Regions from separate parts of the Lysinibacillus irui genome, predicted to be linked through region 2. Evidence: a T-box and tRNA genes for the amino acid it is inferred to sense, from the RefSeq annotation. Region 2 holds a T-box; the other holds one or more tRNA genes.

Region 1 (9,007 bases), 390 kb from region 2:
CGGTATGACCGACTTTCTCTCTAGCGGTCTGAACAGCTTTTGTTATACTACCTGCAAAGGCAAGATGATTATCTTTTAACATGATGGCATCATACAGTCCATTTCGATGATTAAAAGCACCACCGACTCTCACTGCATATTTATCAAGCATACGCATGCCAGGCATTGTTTTACGAGTATCACATATTTTCGCATGCGTACCTATCGTTTCTTGGACTGCTTGGTGAGTAGCTGTTGCAATGGCAGACATACGTTGAATAAGATTTAAGATGACACGTTCGCCTATTAACAATTTTTGTAAGGGACCTTTTATCACGGCTAGTATATCGCCTGCATCTACTGTCTCTCCATCCTTTTTATGAAGATAAATTTCCATAGAACGATCTAGTAGAAGAAAGCCATGCTCAATAATGAGAGCTCCGCAAAAAATTCCTTTTTCTTTAGCATAAAACGAAAAAGATCCCTGTTGTTCGGCTGAAAAAATAAATTCACTCGATAAATCCCCATCACCTAAATCTTCATTAAAAAACTGTTTGAGCATTTCCTCGAGTTTGATGATATTCATACAATGAGTTCCTCACTTTCAATTGTCCTTGCGAAAAAATAATCCACCGGCTTGCCCATTGTGCATCCATTTCGGATTTATCTGTACGTATGTGGGCACCACGTGTTTCAGTTCTTATAATGGCCGCATGTGTCATCAGTGTTGCGACAACATGCATCATAAATAGTTCCAATTCTGCTTGCTCCATACCCTCTAGATTAGTGTGAAGAAGAGATTGTAGAGAGGGGAGTTGCTGAACAAAGTACTGTAAATCATCGATATTTCTAACGATGCCTACAAACTGCATCATACGTTGCTGTAATTGCTGTTTGCTAAATAAAGGTGGTTTTTTATCAGCATATTGAGGTTGGTCAAGTAAAAAATTTTTTTGATGACAACCTTGTTGAATAATGAAATACGCCATTTTTTGACCAAATGTAATGCCCTCCAATAGAGAATTACTTGCTAAACGGTTCGCTCCATGGACACCTGTACAAGCCACTTCACCAACTGCATATAAGTTTGGGATAGTAGTTCTACCGTTGTCATCAGCAATAACACCACCCATTAAAAAATGACTACCTGGAGCCACAGGGATTAAACCATCTTGCAAATGAACTTGATTGTCATAGCAGAGCTGAGCAATTGCTGGGAATTTTGCATCAAAGTTTTGGATGGTGGCAATATCAATAAACGTTTCCTCCCCAGCAGCACGTTTAGTAAATAGTGCGTGTGCCGTAATATGCCTAGGGGCTAAGTCACCTTGTGGATGTAAGCCTTTCATAATAGGTTTACACTGTGCATCTACAAAGGTACCGCCTGCACCTCGTACAGCTTCGGAGATTAAACCTTTTGCCTTATTTTCACACCATAGTAAACTTGGATGAAACTGCATAAATTCCATATCACTGATCGCAGCGCCTGCACGAAATGCTAAAGCAATACCATCTCCTGTATTGTTTGGATAATTGGATGTGCTTGAATAAAGTGCCCCTGCACCTCCTGTGGCTAAAATAACATGATGAGCCAAATAGCGTTTAATCCCTTTTTCGCCTTTAGTGAGTACACCTATACAATCACCATCTGTATTCAGTAAAAGCTCATAAGCCATTTCATAACAATTGACCTTTGTTTTGGGTGAAAGTTTATGAAGCAAATAATCTATGAAAATTTGACCAGTTCGATCACCACCTGCATGTAAAATACGATGATGACTATGTGCCCCCTCTAGTCCTAGAACAGGTTTTCCATCGAGGTGACGATCAATTGGGAGACCAGTTTTTAAATAGTTCTGCATAATTTTAGTGCCGTCTTCTATAAGTGTTTCCACATTTCTTTTTTCATGATGATATTCTCCAGCTTTCAATGTATCAGCAATATGATGTTTAATATGATCTTCTTTGCTTGTAACGGCTGCTATACCACCTTGTGCACGATAAGAGCTACTCATATAAACAGAAGATTTTGTAACAATTTGTATTTGAAAATGTTCTTCGAGTAGTAAAGCAGCCTGAAGTGCTGCAATACCACTGCCGATGATAAGGACGTCTGTCTTTACATCCATAGTTATACCTTCTTTACAGTTGTCTTGACACCTATCTTTACATAAAATAAAAAAGAAAACAAGACCCGATGAATTAGAGAGGAAGAATATGATGATTTATATGGATTATGCTGCAACGTCACCTATGACGAAGGAAGCTCTTGATGCCTATATAGGGGTAGCGCAGCGTTATTATGGAAACAGTTCAAGTCTTCATGATCTAGGAGGACAAGCGCATTATTTCGTACAACAGTCAAGAGAAGTTGTAGCGCAAGCTCTAGGCGTAACTAGCGATGGTATTATTTTCACTGGGAGCGGAACAGAAGGAAATATTATGGCCATCTTGTCATTAGCGCTAGCCTCTAAAAAAGGGAAGCATATTATTTCATCTCAAGCTGAGCATACGTCAGTGCACGCAGCTTTGAATACACTTGAGAAAATGGGGTATGAAGTGACAAAATTGCCGTTACAGAAGGATGGTTGTATTGATTTGCAGGAACTTCAAAAAACAATACGATTAGACACGGCTTTGATTACCATTCAACATGTTAATTCAGAGATTGGCTCCATTCAGCCTCTGAAGAAAATAATAGAGCTGGCAGGAGAATCAGGTGTTTACTGTCATATTGATTGTGTTCAGTCATTTGGAAAATTAGCTATACCAAAAGGAATAGATGCTATTACAATTTCGGCTCATAAAATAGGTGGGCCAAAGGGGTGTGGTGCGGTTTATCTAAATCCCTCCATCCGCGTGCAAGCATTAACACCAGGTGTGACACATGAAAGAGGGTTAAGAGGAGGTACATTAGATACGCCTGCAATTGTGGCCTTTGCAGCTGCAATTGAAAACTATCAATATGAATTACAACATTATGTGATGTTAAGAGGAGTTTTAAAAAGTAAACTGCCTGAAACATGCAAGCTAATAGAATGTAAGCAGCAATTACCTAATATTTGTGGTGTAATGATGGATAGAGTAGAGGGCCAATATGTTCTTTTAAAGCTGAACGAGTCGGGAATCTGTATCTCTACAGGTAGCGCATGTGATATTCATAGTGAATCTGGAACGAAGGCTATTTTATCGATGGGTTTTTCTTTGGAAGCAGCACGCCAATTTTTTAGAATCTCTTTTGGACCTTCGACAACAATTGAAGAGATTACAAGATTAACAATAGAGCTTTCAACCATTTCATTAGATAACAAGTGAGGGAAATTATAAGACCTTCACTTGTTTTATTATAGATTTTAGGCTATAAAACATATCAAGAAAAATAATTGTTTTCTTTTGAAACAACAATTGATATAATATTTTGTAGGGCAATATTTTCTCTTACTTAACAAAAATATCTTTAAAAAGTAATAATTTCTTTTTTTTATAAAAAAGTATTGCACAATGTTAAAAAACGTTATACAATAATTCTTGTCTTGAAGGACAGGTAAACAACTTCAAAACAAGATACATAAAATAGTCTAGTGATGATGGCAAAGAGGTCACACCCGTTCCCATACCGAACACGGAAGTTAAGCTCTTTAGCGCCGATGGTAGTTGGGGGCTTCCCCCTGTGAGAGTAGGACGTCGCTAGGCATAATACCCAGGAGGATTAGCTCAGCTGGGAGAGCACCTGCCTTACAAGCAGGGGGTCGGCGGTTCGAGCCCGTCATCCTCCACCATATGCCGGTTTAGCTCAGCAGGTAGAGCAACTGACTTGTAATCAGTAGGTCGTGGGTTCGATTCCTATAGCCGGCACCATTTTTTCGAGCCATTAGCTCAGTTGGTAGAGCATCTGACTTTTAATCAGAGGGTCGAAGGTTCGAGTCCTTCATGGCTCACCATTTTGAAATAATAATAAGCGGGTGTGGCGGAATTGGCAGACGCACTAGACTTAGGATCTAGCGCCGCAAGGCGTGGGGGTTCGACTCCCTTCACCCGCACCATTATTTTCATTGCCAGATAAAAAAACTTATGCACATGCGGAAGTAGTTCAGTGGTAGAACACCACCTTGCCAAGGTGGGGGTCGCGAGTTCGAACCTCGTCTTCCGCTCCAAATGTGCCGGGGTGGCGGAACTGGCAGACGCACAGGACTTAAAATCCTGCGGTAGGTGACTACCGTACCGGTTCGATTCCGGTCCTCGGCACCATTTATTATGCGCCCGTAGCTCAATTGGATAGAGCGTCTGACTACGGATCAGAAGGTTATGGGTTCGACTCCTGTCGGGCGCGCCAAAAGAACGAACGGGAAGTAGCTCAGCTTGGTAGAGCACTTGGTTTGGGACCAAGGGGTCGCAGGTTCGAATCCTGTCTTCCCGACCATTTCCTAAAATTATGGGGCCTTAGCTCAGCTGGGAGAGCGCCTGCCTTGCACGCAGGAGGTCAGCGGTTCGATCCCGCTAGGCTCCACCATAGTAAATAACCAGTATAAAGATCCTGGCGGCGTAGCTCAGCTGGCTAGAGCGTACGGTTCATACCCGTAAGGTCGGGGGTTCGATCCCCTCTGCCGCCATCTTAAAGGACCTTTAGCTCAGTTGGTTAGAGCAGACGGCTCATAACCGTCCGGTCGCAGGTTCGAGTCCTGCAAGGTCCACCATTTATATAGTGTAACGGAGGTATACCCAAGTCTGGCTGAAGGGATCGGTCTTGAAAACCGACAGGCGGGTAACACCGCGCGGGGGTTCGAATCCCTCTACCTCCTCCAGTTTTAAATTTTTATAAATGGTGCTTTAAAAACTCGAAACAGAATATCATTATCGCGGGGTGGAGCAGTGGTAGCTCGTCGGGCTCATAACCCGAAGGTCGTTGGTTCAAATCCGGCCCCCGCAACCAAAAGGTCCCGTGGTGTAGCGGTTAACATGCCTGCCTGTCACGCAGGAGATCGCCGGTTCGATCCCGGTCGGGACCGCCATTATTATAATGAAAAACATGAGAAGCAAAAGAGTGAGCAAGCTTAGCATGGACGAAATGGGTCAGTAGCTCAGTTGGTAGAGCATTAGATTGAAGCTCTAAGTGTCGGCGGTTCGATTCCGTCCTGACCCACCATTTATGCGGGTGTAGTTTAATGGTAAAACCTCAGCCTTCCAAGCTGATGTCGTGGGTTCGATTCCCATCACCCGCTCCAAGGGCCTATAGCTCAGCTGGTTAGAGCGCACGCCTGATAAGCGTGAGGTCGATGGTTCGAGTCCATTTAGGCCCACCATTATTCCGAAGTAGCTCAGTTGGTAGTAGCACCTGACTGTTAATCAGGTTGTCGCAGGTTCGAGTCCTGCCTTCGGAGCCATTTTTTATTTGGGGAAGTACTCAAGAGGCTGAAGAGGCGCCCCTGCTAAGGGTGTAGGTCGGGTAACCGGCGCGAGGGTTCAAATCCCTCCTTCTCCGCCATTGGCCCGTTGGTCAAGTGGTTAAGACACCGCCCTTTCACGGCGGTAACACGGGTTCGAATCCCGTACGGGTCATACTAAGTGCAGTAGATGAAATTCATCTACTGCACTTTTTAATTTTAGTCATAGATTTATAATATAGCTACCATAAATTAAAGCCTACACAGGATAGTTTAATCTGTGTAGGCTTTTAATTTTACTAAGAAGCTATGAAATTCTACGTCCTTTTCCATATGGAATGCATAGAGGTGTACCAAATATTGGATCTGTCGTCATTTGGCAATCAAGGTCAAACACATGACTAACTAAATCAGTTGTCATAATTTCTTCTGGTTTACCTTGACGATAGACACCACGATCACGGACAGTAATAATATGATCGGCATAGCGACATGCGAGATTAATATCATGTAATACCATAATAATCGTTCGCTTTTGCTGTTGGTTTAACTCGTACAATAAATCTAAAACTTCTATCTGATGAGTTAAATCTAAGTATGTCGTAGGCTCGTCCAAAAGAATAATATCGGTATCTTGAGCAAGCGTCATAGCAATCCAAGCACGTTGACGTTGTCCTCCTGATAGCTCATCCACTGGTCTATCTTGTAAATGCTCTGTGCCTGTTGCTCTTAAGGCATTTAATACGATTTCTTCATCCTTTTCCGTCCACTGTTGACGCCAGCTTTGGTAAGGATAGCGACCTTGCTTCACAAGCTGTAGGACAGTTAGGCCTTCTGGTGCAACAGGGGATTGGGGAAGAATCGAAAGATTTCTAGCCACCTGCTTTGTTGATAATTTAAAAATATCCTCTCCATCTAATAGAACGGAACCTTTTTTAGGTTTTAATAATCGAGCGATGGAGCGTAGGAGTGTGGATTTACCACAGCCATTCGCTCCAATTAATACAGTAATTTCATTCAAAGGGATAGATAAATTGAGATCTTCTATAATATTGGAATCACCATAACTTAATGTAAGGGATTTGGTTAATAACGATTCAGTCATGTAGTATAGACTCCTTTATTTATTAGGATTTCTAAATAGTAAATAGATAAAATAGGGAGCACCAATGGCAGCGGTAAAGACACCAGCGGGTACTTCTAACGGGCTAAAAGCAGTACGACCAATAATATCTGCTATCATCACAAGCAATGCTCCGATTGCTGCAGATGCTGGAATAAGTACACCGAATGATGAACCAACAATGCGTCGTGCAATATGAGGTGCCATTAATCCTACAAACCCAATGGCGCCAGCAAATGCTATAGCACTCGCTACTAGACTGGAACATAATAGGATTAAGTAAAGGCGTGTTTTTTGAACAGATTGCCCTAGGCTTGACGCTGTATCATCACCTAGTTCTTGAACATTTAACTGTCGTGTAATAAAGAATGTAATAAGTAGTAGAACGATGATCAATGGTACAACGATTTGTACTTGATCCCAATCTGCACTTTTGACACTACCCGTAATCCATTTATTCGCTTCACTTGCTTGATAAATTGGCCCGATAATCATTAACATGGTAGTAATAGCTTGCATAAAAGCTGACACGCTAATACCGATTAAGACAAGACGATTTGGTGTGACACCATCTTTCCAAGCAAATAGATAGACAATACATCCGACAACAGTAGCTCCTATAAAGCCTGCTAATGGTAACCATTCTATACTAACTGTTAAAGAGTGATTAGAATCACTGAAAATAGCTAAGAATCCAACAACTGCTGCACCACCACCAGCTGATATCCCGATAATATCAGGTGAGGCAAGTGGATTTTTTACGATTCCTTGTAAAATGGCACCTGCTACGGCTAACGCCATTCCAGCAAAGGCAGCAATGAAAATCCGAGGCATTCGGAAATCAATAATGATTAGCTGATCAAAATCTGACCCGTAACCAAGAAAAGCTTGTAAAACCTTTAATGGATTGATGAAAGAATCACCAAATGATGCACTAAAAAAGAAAACAGCAACTGCTAGTAGACTAATCACCATTAATTTTTTTGCAGCTTGTACATCTAATAAAAAAGAAAATTTTTGTTGAAGTAAACGAATTGTTTTTACATGTTTCATTTATTTTTTCCACCTTTTCGCGCAAGGTAAATAAAGAATGGTGTGCCAATCATAGCCGTCATAACTCCTACTGGAACTTCTTGGGGCATAATAATATAACGAGCCGCAACATCAGCCAGCAATAAAAGTATCCCTCCAAGTAACGCAGCCATAGGAATAAGCCATCGATGATCAGTGCCGACAAACTTTCGCGCAAAATGGGGAACGACAATGCCAATAAAACCAATGGGACCAGCAATCGCAACAGCGCCACCTGCTAAAAAAATAACGATAAGTCCTACTAAGATTTTCATCAGCCCTAATCGTAATCCTAATCCTCTTGCTACATCATCTCCAAGAGCAAGAATATTCATTTTGGAAGAAATAATGAGTGCTGCTATCCATCCGATTACTAAATAAGGAAGAACAGAAAGTAGAATTTCAAGTTTTCTACCTTGTACAGAGCCAGCTAACCAAAACAATACTTGATCGAGTTCAGCTTCATTAGTAGCGAGTAAACCTTGTGTAAATGAAGCAAAAAGTGCACTAATGGCAGCCCCTGCTAAAGTGATTTTCACGGGAGTAACAGCATCCCTACCTGAAAAACTAATCGCATAAACGGATAAAGCAGCGATTGCTGCACCTAGAAATGCGATCCATGCAAAAGATTGCAAGCTGGAAATATGGAAAAAAATCATGGCAAAGACAACAGCAAAGCCTGCACCTGCATTGATACCCAAGATTCCTGGAGAGGCTAATGGATTTTTTGTTAAGGTTTGCATAAGCACGCCTGTAATAGCTAACGAAGCACCAACACAGCTGGCTATAAGTGCTCTTGGAATACGAACATTTTGAATAATAATATGCTCATTTGAATTGTTAAATTGTATAAAAGATTCATAGGTCGTTTGAATAGAAGTATTCGCATAACCGTAAACAATACTAATCCCCATACAAAGAAGTAAGAGAACAACCCCTACTAGTAAAGCCATTATCTTGGAATAATTATTTTTTAATATCATATTGAACTATACTCTTTTCTAAAAAATTACTAAATTAATGATTGACATTAATAGATACATACAATACGATTAATATCGATCTTAGATGAAAGTGATTTTCATTCTCGTCTAATATGCCTAAACATTTTATCATATACAATGGAGGAAGAAAAGGTGCAAAAAGCATTTCAAAAACTATTAGTTTTGCTAGCTGTTATGGCTATTTTTGTGCTAGCAGCATGTGGCGATTCTAAAGATACTACCAAAGATGAGAAATCAAAAGAAAGCAATGCATACAGTGTCGAACATGCAATGGGTACAACTGAAGTAAAAGATACACCAAAGCGTATCGTTGTTTTAACAAATGAAGGAACAGAAGCATTATTAGCACTAGGAATTAAACCAGTAGGTGCAGTACAATCTTGGACAGGCGATCCATGGTATGATCACATTAAGGATCAAATGGACGGTGTGGAAGTTGTCGGTATCGA
Region 2 (9,007 bases):
TATTGCTATTTTTTTGATATGTGTATTCAACACGCCTTCATTCGTAGAAGGCGTGTTTTTGTTATGAAAGGAAGGTGATGAGAAATGGATAGTAGTCCTGAGCCGAATAAGTACTATTTAGGTAAACAGCAACAATTAAAAAGTCGTCAATTTCTGATCACCGACGCAGACAAAAGGTAAGTTTGATTACCTTTTGTTACTTTCTCATAACGAAACACGAGGTGAAGTATAATGATTAAAATTCACTATTATGAAAGCAATAGTAAGACAGTGCAACATGATTTCAATATGCTTGATATACAACTTCCTATTCCTAACGGAGATTTATTATGGGTGGATTTATATGCTTATCGATATAATGAATTAAATAATATAGCAGATGTCTTTGGCTTTCATCCACTAGCAGTGGAAGATTGCTTACATGAAGGATCACGTCCTAAAATGGATAACTATGGTGATTATAAATTTTTTGTTTTCCATGCGCCTATCTACAATGAAAAAAGTAACAATGAAATTACAACTGTTGAGTTAAATATTTTTATGGGGCCAAATTATGTAGTCACTGTTCATAAACAGAAATTACAATGGCTTGGTCATATGGAAAAGGTTTGCTTCAATAGTTCAACGTATATGGAAAAAGGCACTGATTTTTTACTGCATACGATTATTGATGGAATTACAGATGAGTATTTTCCGGTATTAGAGCGCATCCGAGCACGCATTGATGAACTGGAAGAGGAAATTTATGATTATCAACCAAAAGTCGTTACCGAGGAATTTCTTGCGCTGAAGCGGAACATTATTTTAATTCGCCAAGCTATTATGCCGCAAAGAAGAATTTTTTCAACTATGAATGGTCAATGGAAATTTGACATTCAAGAAGATAATATTCCATTCTATAAAGATTTAAATGACCATTTAGAACGTCTTGTTGATTCTACGGAGACCTATCGTGATTTAGTCAACAGTACGCTAGATACGTATTTTTCAATTATTAGTGGGAAATCTATTGAAAAACTAAACTTATTAACTGTAATCTCGACGATTATGTTACCACTTTCTGTGATTACTAGCTTTTTTGGTATGAATGTACCTTTACCTTATCAAGACTCGCCGATTACAACAATTACGATCAGTGCCTTCTTAGTGTTATTTACATGGGGCATGTGGGTCTACTTCAAAAAAATGATTGCATAGCTATCGTTTGTTATACTAGTACTAATTGACAGCACAACAAATTTTTTTTATAATTTTCGATAGAAAAAGTAAAAACGATGATGGAGACAGTACGTATTTGTATGTGAAAAGAAAGGGATTTCTAGGCTGAAAAAATCCTCACAACAGCAAATGCCGAAAGCTACTCCAGAGTGCAGCTAATCCCTGCCGTTCACTGACGTTACAAGTGCTAAAGAGGTAAGTAAGAGCGTTTACTTACAACTAGGGTGGTACCGCGAGACAAATGACAAGTCCTCGTCCCTTTTTTGGGGATGAGGGCTTTTTTTATTTTCTTCGGTAGAACCTTAAAGGTGTAATTCATGTAGATTGCAGGATTCATATCGTGATTTTACAATATAAAAAATAGGAGGAATTTATCCAATGAAAGCAGTAGATATTCGCCGAATGTATTTGGAATTTTTTAAAGAAAAGGGGCATCATCATGAGCCATCAGCACCTCTTGTGCCAATAAATGATCCATCATTACTTTGGATTAACTCTGGTGTTGCGACACTTAAACCGTATTTTGATGGTCGTGTCATTCCTGAAAATCCACGTATTACAAACGCACAAAAATCAATTCGTACAAACGATATTGAGAATGTTGGGAAAACGGCTCGTCATCATACGTTCTTTGAAATGCTTGGAAACTTCTCTATTGGTGACTACTTCAAAAAAGAGGCTATTCATTATGCATGGGAGTTTTTAACAGATAAGAAGTGGATGGGCTTTGATCCAGAATTATTATCGATTACAATTCACCCTGAAGATCAAGAAGCTTATGATGTGTGGCATCATGAAATTGGTATTCCAGAAGAACGTTTAATTCGTTTAGAAGGGAACTTCTGGGATATCGGAGAAGGTCCATCTGGTCCGAACTCAGAGATTTTTTATGATCGTGGCGTAGAATACGGCTCAGATGAAAATGACCCTGAGATGTACCCAGGTGGGGAGAATGAACGTTATCTTGAAATTTGGAACCTTGTGTTTTCTCAATTTAACCATAATCCTGATGGCACTTACACGCCACTACCAAAACAAAATATTGATACAGGTATGGGCTTAGAGCGTATTGTATCCGTTGTTCAAAATGTACCAACGAACTTTGATACAGATTTATTTATGCCAATTATTGAAAAAATCGAGGAATTTGCTAACCGTCAATATAAACGTCCGTCCGAAGTAGATTTAAATGAAATTTTCGGCTCAGAGGAAGATATTAATACACCGTTTAAAGTGATTGCAGACCATATTCGTACAGTAGCATTCGCAATTGGTGATGGAGCACTTCCTTCAAACGAAGGCCGTGGCTATGTACTTCGTCGCTTATTACGTCGTGCTGTTCGTTATGCAAAACAAATTGGTATTGAAAAACCATTTATGTTTGAATTAGTGCCAACTGTGGGTAAAATTATGGAAGACTTCTATCCAGAGGTAACGGAAAAATGTGAATTTATTCAACGCGTTATTAAAAATGAAGAACTTCGTTTCCATGAAACATTAGATGGAGGTCTTGCTATCTTTAATGAAGTAGTTGAATCACAAAAAGCAGCAGGCCATGATTATATTCCAGGTGCAGATGCTTTCCGTTTATATGATACTTATGGCTTCCCTATCGAATTAACAGAGGAATACGCAGAGGAAGTAGGCATGAAAGTTGATCATGATGGCTTCGAGGCGGCGATGGAAGAGCAACGTGAGCGCGCTCGTGCAGCACGTCAAGATGTTGATTCCATGCAAGTACAAAATGAGGTATTAGCAAACTTAACAGTTGCAAGTGAATTTGTTGGCTATGATACGTTAACAGCTAATACTGAAATTGCTGCAATGATCGTCAATGGCCAAGTTGCCAAAGTAGCTTCAGAAGGTCAAGAAGCATTAGTCATTTTAGCTAAAACACCTTTCTACGCTGAAATGGGCGGTCAAATTGCCGACAGCGGTACAATTTCAAATGATAGCTTTACTGCTGTAGTAAAAGATGTTCAAAAAGCACCAAATGGGCAACCACTTCATACTGTAGTAGTTGAATCTGGTGAAATGCATGTAGAAGATGCAGTGCAAGCAGTAGTAAATCGTGATGACCGTAATTTAATTATTAAAAACCATACAGCAACACATATTATGCAACGTGCATTAAAAGATGTGTTAGGCGACCATGTTAACCAAGCTGGTTCTTATGTAGGTCCTGACCGTTTACGTTTTGACTTCTCACACTTTGGTCAAGTCACAAAAGAAGAGTTACAACAAATCGAACGTATTGTAAATGAAAAAGTGTGGGATGATATAGAGGTCATTATTGAAGAAAAAGCTATAGATGAAGCGAAAGCAATGGGTGCAATGGCATTGTTCGGTGAAAAATATGGTGATGTTGTTCGTGTAGTTTCAATCGGGGATTATTCTATTGAGCTATGTGGTGGTATTCATGTAAAACGTTCTTCTGAAATCGGCTTCTTCAAAATTGTTTCAGAAGGTGGTATTGGTGCAGGGACTCGCCGTATTGAAGCTGTTACAGGTAAAGTTGCTTATGAAGCGGTTAAAGAAGAAGAGGCTCTTTTAAATGAAGCAGCTGCATTATTAAAAGCAAACCCTAAAGATATCGTAACGAAAGTTCAGGCATTACAAGCTGACTATAAAGAATTACAACGTGAAAATGAAGCTTTATCGCAAAAAATCGCTAATGCTCAAGCAGGAGCTATTGTTGATGCAGCACAGACAATTGGAGATGTGACGGTTCTATCTACAAAAGTAGAAGCGAAGGATAACAATCAACTGCGTCAAATGATGGATGACCTGAAAGCGAAAATGCCAAAAGCAGTTATCGTACTTGGCGCTGTTGATGGCGAAAAAGTAATGCTATGTGCAGGTGTTTCCAAAGAATTAGTTGGTGGCAATTACCATGCAGGGAATATTGTGAAAATGGTCGCAGAAGCATGTGGTGGTAAAGGTGGCGGTCGTCCAGATATGGCGATGGCAGGTGCAAAAGATGCTTCAAAACTTGATGAAGCACTACTTTCTGTGTATGATTATGTTAAATCCATTTAATTAATTCACCAAAACATGTTATAATAAAGAGAAATTGGAGATGAGCTTGTTTGCACATCTCCTTATTTCTGAAAGCGAGGTGCTGGTCATGAGTTCATTTGATCAAACGATGAAATTTAATTTTCCAGAAGAATCAATGGAACAGGAAGTCAAGCAGGTAATGTTGAAAGTACATTCTTCATTAGAGGAAAAGGGATATAATCCTATCAATCAGATTGTTGGTTACTTACTTTCTGGTGATCCGGCGTATATTCCTCGCCATCAGGATGCTCGTAATTTAATTCGCAAGCTTGAGCGTGACGAAATTCTAGAAGAGCTTGTTAAATTTTATATCAAAAAGAATAACGAGGACTAGAAATGAGAATTATGGGATTAGACGTTGGGTCAAAAACCGTAGGCGTTGCTGTAAGTGATGCACTCGGTTGGACCGCCCAAGGTATTGAAACCGTAAAAATTGATGAAGCGAATGGTGAGTTCGGCATTGAACGTATCGCCGAGCTAGTAAAGGAATACACTATAACAGAATTTGTTGTAGGTTTTCCGAAAAACATGAATAATACGGTTGGACCGCGTGGAGAGGCTTCTGAGAACTATAAAAAGCTATTAGAAGAACATTTCTCACTACCGGTCAAATTATGGGATGAACGTCTAACAACGATGGCTGCTGAACGTATGTTAATCGAGGCGGACGTGAGTCGCAAAAAGCGTAAGCAGGTCATTGATAAAATGGCAGCAGTGATGATTTTACAAGGCTACTTAGATAGCAAAAATTAATTGATGAGGTGACAATACATGGCACAAGAGCATAACCATGAAGAAGAATTACACGTTCAACACATTACAGTGATTGACGAGAACGGAAATGAGCAGCTTTGTGAAGTGATTCACGTTCATGAATCTCCAGAGTTTGGGAAATCATACGTATTTTACTCAATGGTAGGCGCAGAAGAAGATGAAGATGGTTCAGTTGAAATTTTCGTATCTTCATTCGTACCTTCTGAAAATGGTGAAGATGGTGAATTAACACCAATCGAAACTGAAGCAGAGTGGGATATGGTAGAGGACGTTTTAAACGCTTTAGAGGATGAATACGAAGACTAATCTTCTTACTTAAAGCTTGGAACAAGGATCGCAACTTGCAGTCCTTGTTCCTTTTTTATTGGGGTCTATTTTATAGGGGTGCGGAAAACCTTAAATATGTGAATCCGATTGTGTTTAGAGAGTAGAAAGGTTGTTAATGATAAATGAGATTGCTTATAAACTGGCAGGGTTCGCTTAAGAATAGAGGATAAGCGCTCATGTATTGGCAGGACTCGCTCGCAAATGAGTAGAAAGCGGTCATAAACAGGTGGTAGCCGCTCGGAAGTGAATGGTAAGCGCTCATAAACTAGTTGTAGCCGCTCGCAAGTGAGGAGAAAGTGCTCATAAACAGGTAGGAGCCGCTCGCAAGTGAGTAGAAAGCGCTCATAAACTAGTTGTAGCCGCTCGGAAGTGAAGGGTAAGTGCTCATAAACAGGCTGAAGCCGCTCGGAAGTGAAGGGTAAGCGCTCATAAACTAGTTGTAGCCGCTCGGAAGTGAAGGGTAAGCGCTCATAAACTAGTTGTAGCCGCTCGCAAGTGAGTAGAAAGCGCTCATAAACAGGCTGAAGCCTCTCGGAAGTGAAGGGTAAGTGCTCATAAACAGGCTGAAGCCTCTCGGAAGTGAAGGGTAAGTGCTCATAAACAGGCTGAAGCCGCTCGGAAGTGAAGGGTAAGCGCTCATAAACAGGTGGTAGCCGCTCGGAAGTGAGTAGAAAGCGCTCAAACATAGGCAGGCCCCGCTCGCAAGCAGAGTGAAACTGCTCAAAAGGTAATCCCCAATCCTACCTAGATATAGGATGAAAGCATTTAAAAAGTAACTAGCTTAATTAAGAAAACAAAAAATACTCAATAACATGACAATAAACTGTCATAAAAGGAGGAAATCGAATGAATGAAGAAACGCAAGAATTTATGATAATCGGAAAAGATGGGAAGGAACAACGCTGCCATGTGGTCTTTACATTTGATGCAGAAGACAAGTCCTATGTGTTATTTTCAATTTTAGATGAGAGTGGTCAAGAAATCCCAGGTGATCTTTCAGCGATGACATTTGATTATGATGACAATAGTGGTGAGATGATAAATTTACAACCTGTTGAAACAGATGCGGAGTGGGAAATGATTAATGAAGTGGTGTTAACACTTCTTGATGAGTTTGAGGAAGATGAACCACAACTTATTACGGTGACAGAGGAAGACGGGACAGATCATGTTTGTGAGGTAATTCATACGTTTTCATCTGAACAATTTGGCAAATCGTATGTTTTATATGTTCAAGCGACGGATGAACCTATTGACGAACGAGATATATTTGCTGCACAATATATTGCTGGAAACGATGGACAAATTGAAGAATTGTTGCCGATTGAGACGGATGAAGAGTGGGAATTTGTTGAGGAAGTATTAAATACTTTATAGTTTGAACGATTTCTTTAAGCTCAAAAATCTGCTAACAATGATTGTTGGCAGATTTTTTACATATGTAATTTCTCCTGAATTGTCGATTTCTGTTTGTCGTGAAAGTTGATTTCTAGTATGATAATGTTTAGTGATAGGGGGGAAACCCGTGGATAACGGTTCTAAAAAACAAGAAATGTTTTCAAAAATGCAAGAAAGAAAATCTGAGGTAAAAGTTGTGAGAAAAATCGTTGCAATTATTGCCGTTGTTTTCGTGCTAATAATAGGTGTAGTTGGATTATTTGGGTACAACTATGTAAAGGGTGCATTAAAACCACTTGATCCTAATGCAACAAAAACAATAGCAGTAGAAGTACCAATAGGTTCGAGTTTAACCTCCATTTCTACATTACTAGAGAAAAAAGGTGTCATTAAAGATGCACGTGTTTTTAAATACTATGCTAAATTTAAAAATGAATCTCAATTCCAGGCAGGAAATTATGATTTAACACAGTCAATGACATTTGATGAACTCATTGAAAGCTTGAAAACAGGGAAAGTATATCGTAAGCCAGTCTTTACGATGACTGTTCCGGAAGGCTTAACACTTGAGCAAATTGGTAAGGTAATTGAAAAGAAAACACCATACACACAAAAAGAATTTATGGATCTTGTGACAAGTGACGAATTTGTGCAACAAATGATGGCAAACTATCCTGAGCTTGTAACAGATGCTGTGTTAGCAGATAACATTCGCTATGACTTAGAGGGCTATTTATACCCAGCGACCTATTCTTACTTTGAAGAAAAACCATCTTTACAAGCAATCGTAGAAGAGATGATAGCAGCCACAAATAATGTGGTTAAGAACTATCATGATGTTTTAGCAGAAAAACAAATGTCAGTTCATCAACTATTAACGTTTGCTTCATTATTGGAGGAGGAAGCTACTGCTCAAACAGATCGAGAGACAATAGCAAGCGTCTTCTATAATCGTATTAACGAAGGAATGCCTTTACAAACAGACCCAACTGTTTTATATGCACTTGGAGATCATAAAGATCGTGTTCTATTTGAGGACTTAGAAGTCGATAATGCCTATAATACTTACAAAAATAAAGGCCTACCACCTGGACCAATAGCTGGTGCTGGTAAGACTTCGATTGAGGCTACCTTGAACCCAAGTCAAACAGATTATTTCTATTTCTTAGCAGATAAAGAGGGTGTCAACCACTTCTCGAAAACATATGATGAACATTTACAGAAAATAGCAAAATATTTACAAAAAGAAGAGTAAGCTTATGTAAAGCTTAAAAGCATATAGCAAACAGATGGATAGAAGGAAAGAAAAATAGCTTTCCTTCTATTTTCATGCTATTATAAAGTGTGATTTTTGATCAATCCGTTCATTTATGCGGGACAAATATGCGTGGTGGCAATTGTTTGCATATCTAAACAATTGCTCATTTTTGTATGGCAAAGTACCAAGACATCACGTTTGGTCTTTTTCTTTTTGTTGATAAATGATGAAGTACAGACAACAGCAAAATGCTTGTTGCTTTTTAAATGAGGGTGAAACAATGGAATTATCAGATGCATATATACAATCATTTATACAGCCACGTAATGAATTGCTTTTAGAAATGGAAGCATATGCGGAGGAGAATCATGTACCGATAATGCAACTAGCAGGGATTGATGCATTAAATCAACTGTTACGTATTCAAAATCCGTCAAAAATTTTAGAGATTGGCACGGCAATTGGTTATTCTGCTATTCGAATGGCGGAGGCCTTGCCTGACGTCCATATTGTTACAATTGAACGTGATGTAGAGCGTGTAACAAGGGCGAAAGCCTATATTGAACGTTCAACCGTATCACAACGAATTACGGTCATTGAAGGTGATGCTTTAGAGGTGGACGATGAGGCCATTCACACGACATTCGATGCTGTTTTTATCGATGCCGCAAAGGGACAATACCAACGCTTTTTTGAAAAATATGCCCCTTTAGTAAAATCAGGTGGAGTTTTGTATATCGATAATATGTACATGCATGGGTTGTCTGATTTAGATTTGAAGGATGTTCCACGTCGTAAGCGGACAATGATTCGCAATTTAAAAAACTTCACAGATTGGATCATGAAGCACCCGGATTATACAAGTGCTTTTTTACCAGTCGGTGACGGTTTATTACTATGCTTGAAGAGGTGACTACTATGAAAAAACCGGAATTGCTTGTGACACCACAATCAGTAGAACATTTAAAAGCA

What was found. A T-box is a leader RNA that pairs with one kind of tRNA and senses whether it is charged. The one in region 2 lies ahead of alaS (alanine--tRNA ligase), so its partner is inferred to be a tRNA-Ala.
Region 1: it encodes a tRNA-Ala, which carries the amino acid that the T-box ahead of alaS (alanine--tRNA ligase) is inferred to sense. The anticodon was not compared.

Annotation. Positions count from the first base shown of each region.
Region 1 covers NZ_CP113527.1:3,399,726-3,408,732, reverse strand. The annotation lists gene nadC (carboxylating nicotinate-nucleotide diphosphorylase) at 1-565, opposite strand, end outside; gene nadB (L-aspartate oxidase) at 522-2,108, opposite strand; gene OU989_RS17150 (cysteine desulfurase family protein) at 2,200-3,294, shown strand; rRNA gene rrf (5S ribosomal RNA) at 3,557-3,672, shown strand; tRNA gene OU989_RS17140 (tRNA-Val) at 3,683-3,758, shown strand; tRNA gene OU989_RS17135 (tRNA-Thr) at 3,762-3,837, shown strand; tRNA gene OU989_RS17130 (tRNA-Lys) at 3,845-3,920, shown strand; tRNA gene OU989_RS17125 (tRNA-Leu) at 3,938-4,022, shown strand; tRNA gene OU989_RS17120 (tRNA-Gly) at 4,059-4,133, shown strand; tRNA gene OU989_RS17115 (tRNA-Leu) at 4,139-4,227, shown strand; tRNA gene OU989_RS17110 (tRNA-Arg) at 4,236-4,312, shown strand; tRNA gene OU989_RS17105 (tRNA-Pro) at 4,323-4,399, shown strand; tRNA gene OU989_RS17100 (tRNA-Ala) at 4,414-4,489, shown strand; tRNA gene OU989_RS17095 (tRNA-Met) at 4,516-4,589, shown strand; tRNA gene OU989_RS17090 (tRNA-Ile) at 4,597-4,673, shown strand; tRNA gene OU989_RS17085 (tRNA-Ser) at 4,689-4,781, shown strand; tRNA gene OU989_RS17080 (tRNA-Met) at 4,835-4,909, shown strand; tRNA gene OU989_RS17075 (tRNA-Asp) at 4,913-4,988, shown strand; tRNA gene OU989_RS17070 (tRNA-Phe) at 5,047-5,122, shown strand; tRNA gene OU989_RS17065 (tRNA-Gly) at 5,128-5,201, shown strand; tRNA gene OU989_RS17060 (tRNA-Ile) at 5,203-5,279, shown strand; tRNA gene OU989_RS17055 (tRNA-Asn) at 5,284-5,360, shown strand; tRNA gene OU989_RS17050 (tRNA-Ser) at 5,371-5,461, shown strand; tRNA gene OU989_RS17045 (tRNA-Glu) at 5,464-5,535, shown strand; gene OU989_RS17040 (ABC transporter ATP-binding protein) at 5,668-6,465, opposite strand; gene OU989_RS17035 (FecCD family ABC transporter permease) at 6,481-7,536, opposite strand; gene OU989_RS17030 (FecCD family ABC transporter permease) at 7,533-8,537, opposite strand; gene OU989_RS17025 (ABC transporter substrate-binding protein) at 8,676-9,007, shown strand, end outside.
Region 2 covers NZ_CP113527.1:3,011,229-3,020,235, reverse strand. The annotation lists gene OU989_RS15290 (magnesium transporter CorA family protein) at 232-1,197, shown strand; T-box leader at 1,266-1,481, shown strand; gene alaS (alanine--tRNA ligase) at 1,597-4,257, shown strand; gene OU989_RS15280 (IreB family regulatory phosphoprotein) at 4,346-4,612, shown strand; gene ruvX (Holliday junction resolvase RuvX) at 4,615-5,031, shown strand; gene OU989_RS15270 (DUF1292 domain-containing protein) at 5,050-5,358, shown strand; gene OU989_RS15265 (DUF1292 domain-containing protein) at 6,226-6,756, shown strand; gene mltG (endolytic transglycosylase MltG) at 6,905-8,032, shown strand; gene OU989_RS15255 (O-methyltransferase) at 8,316-8,948, shown strand; gene OU989_RS15250 (peptidase U32 family protein) at 8,954-9,007, shown strand, end outside.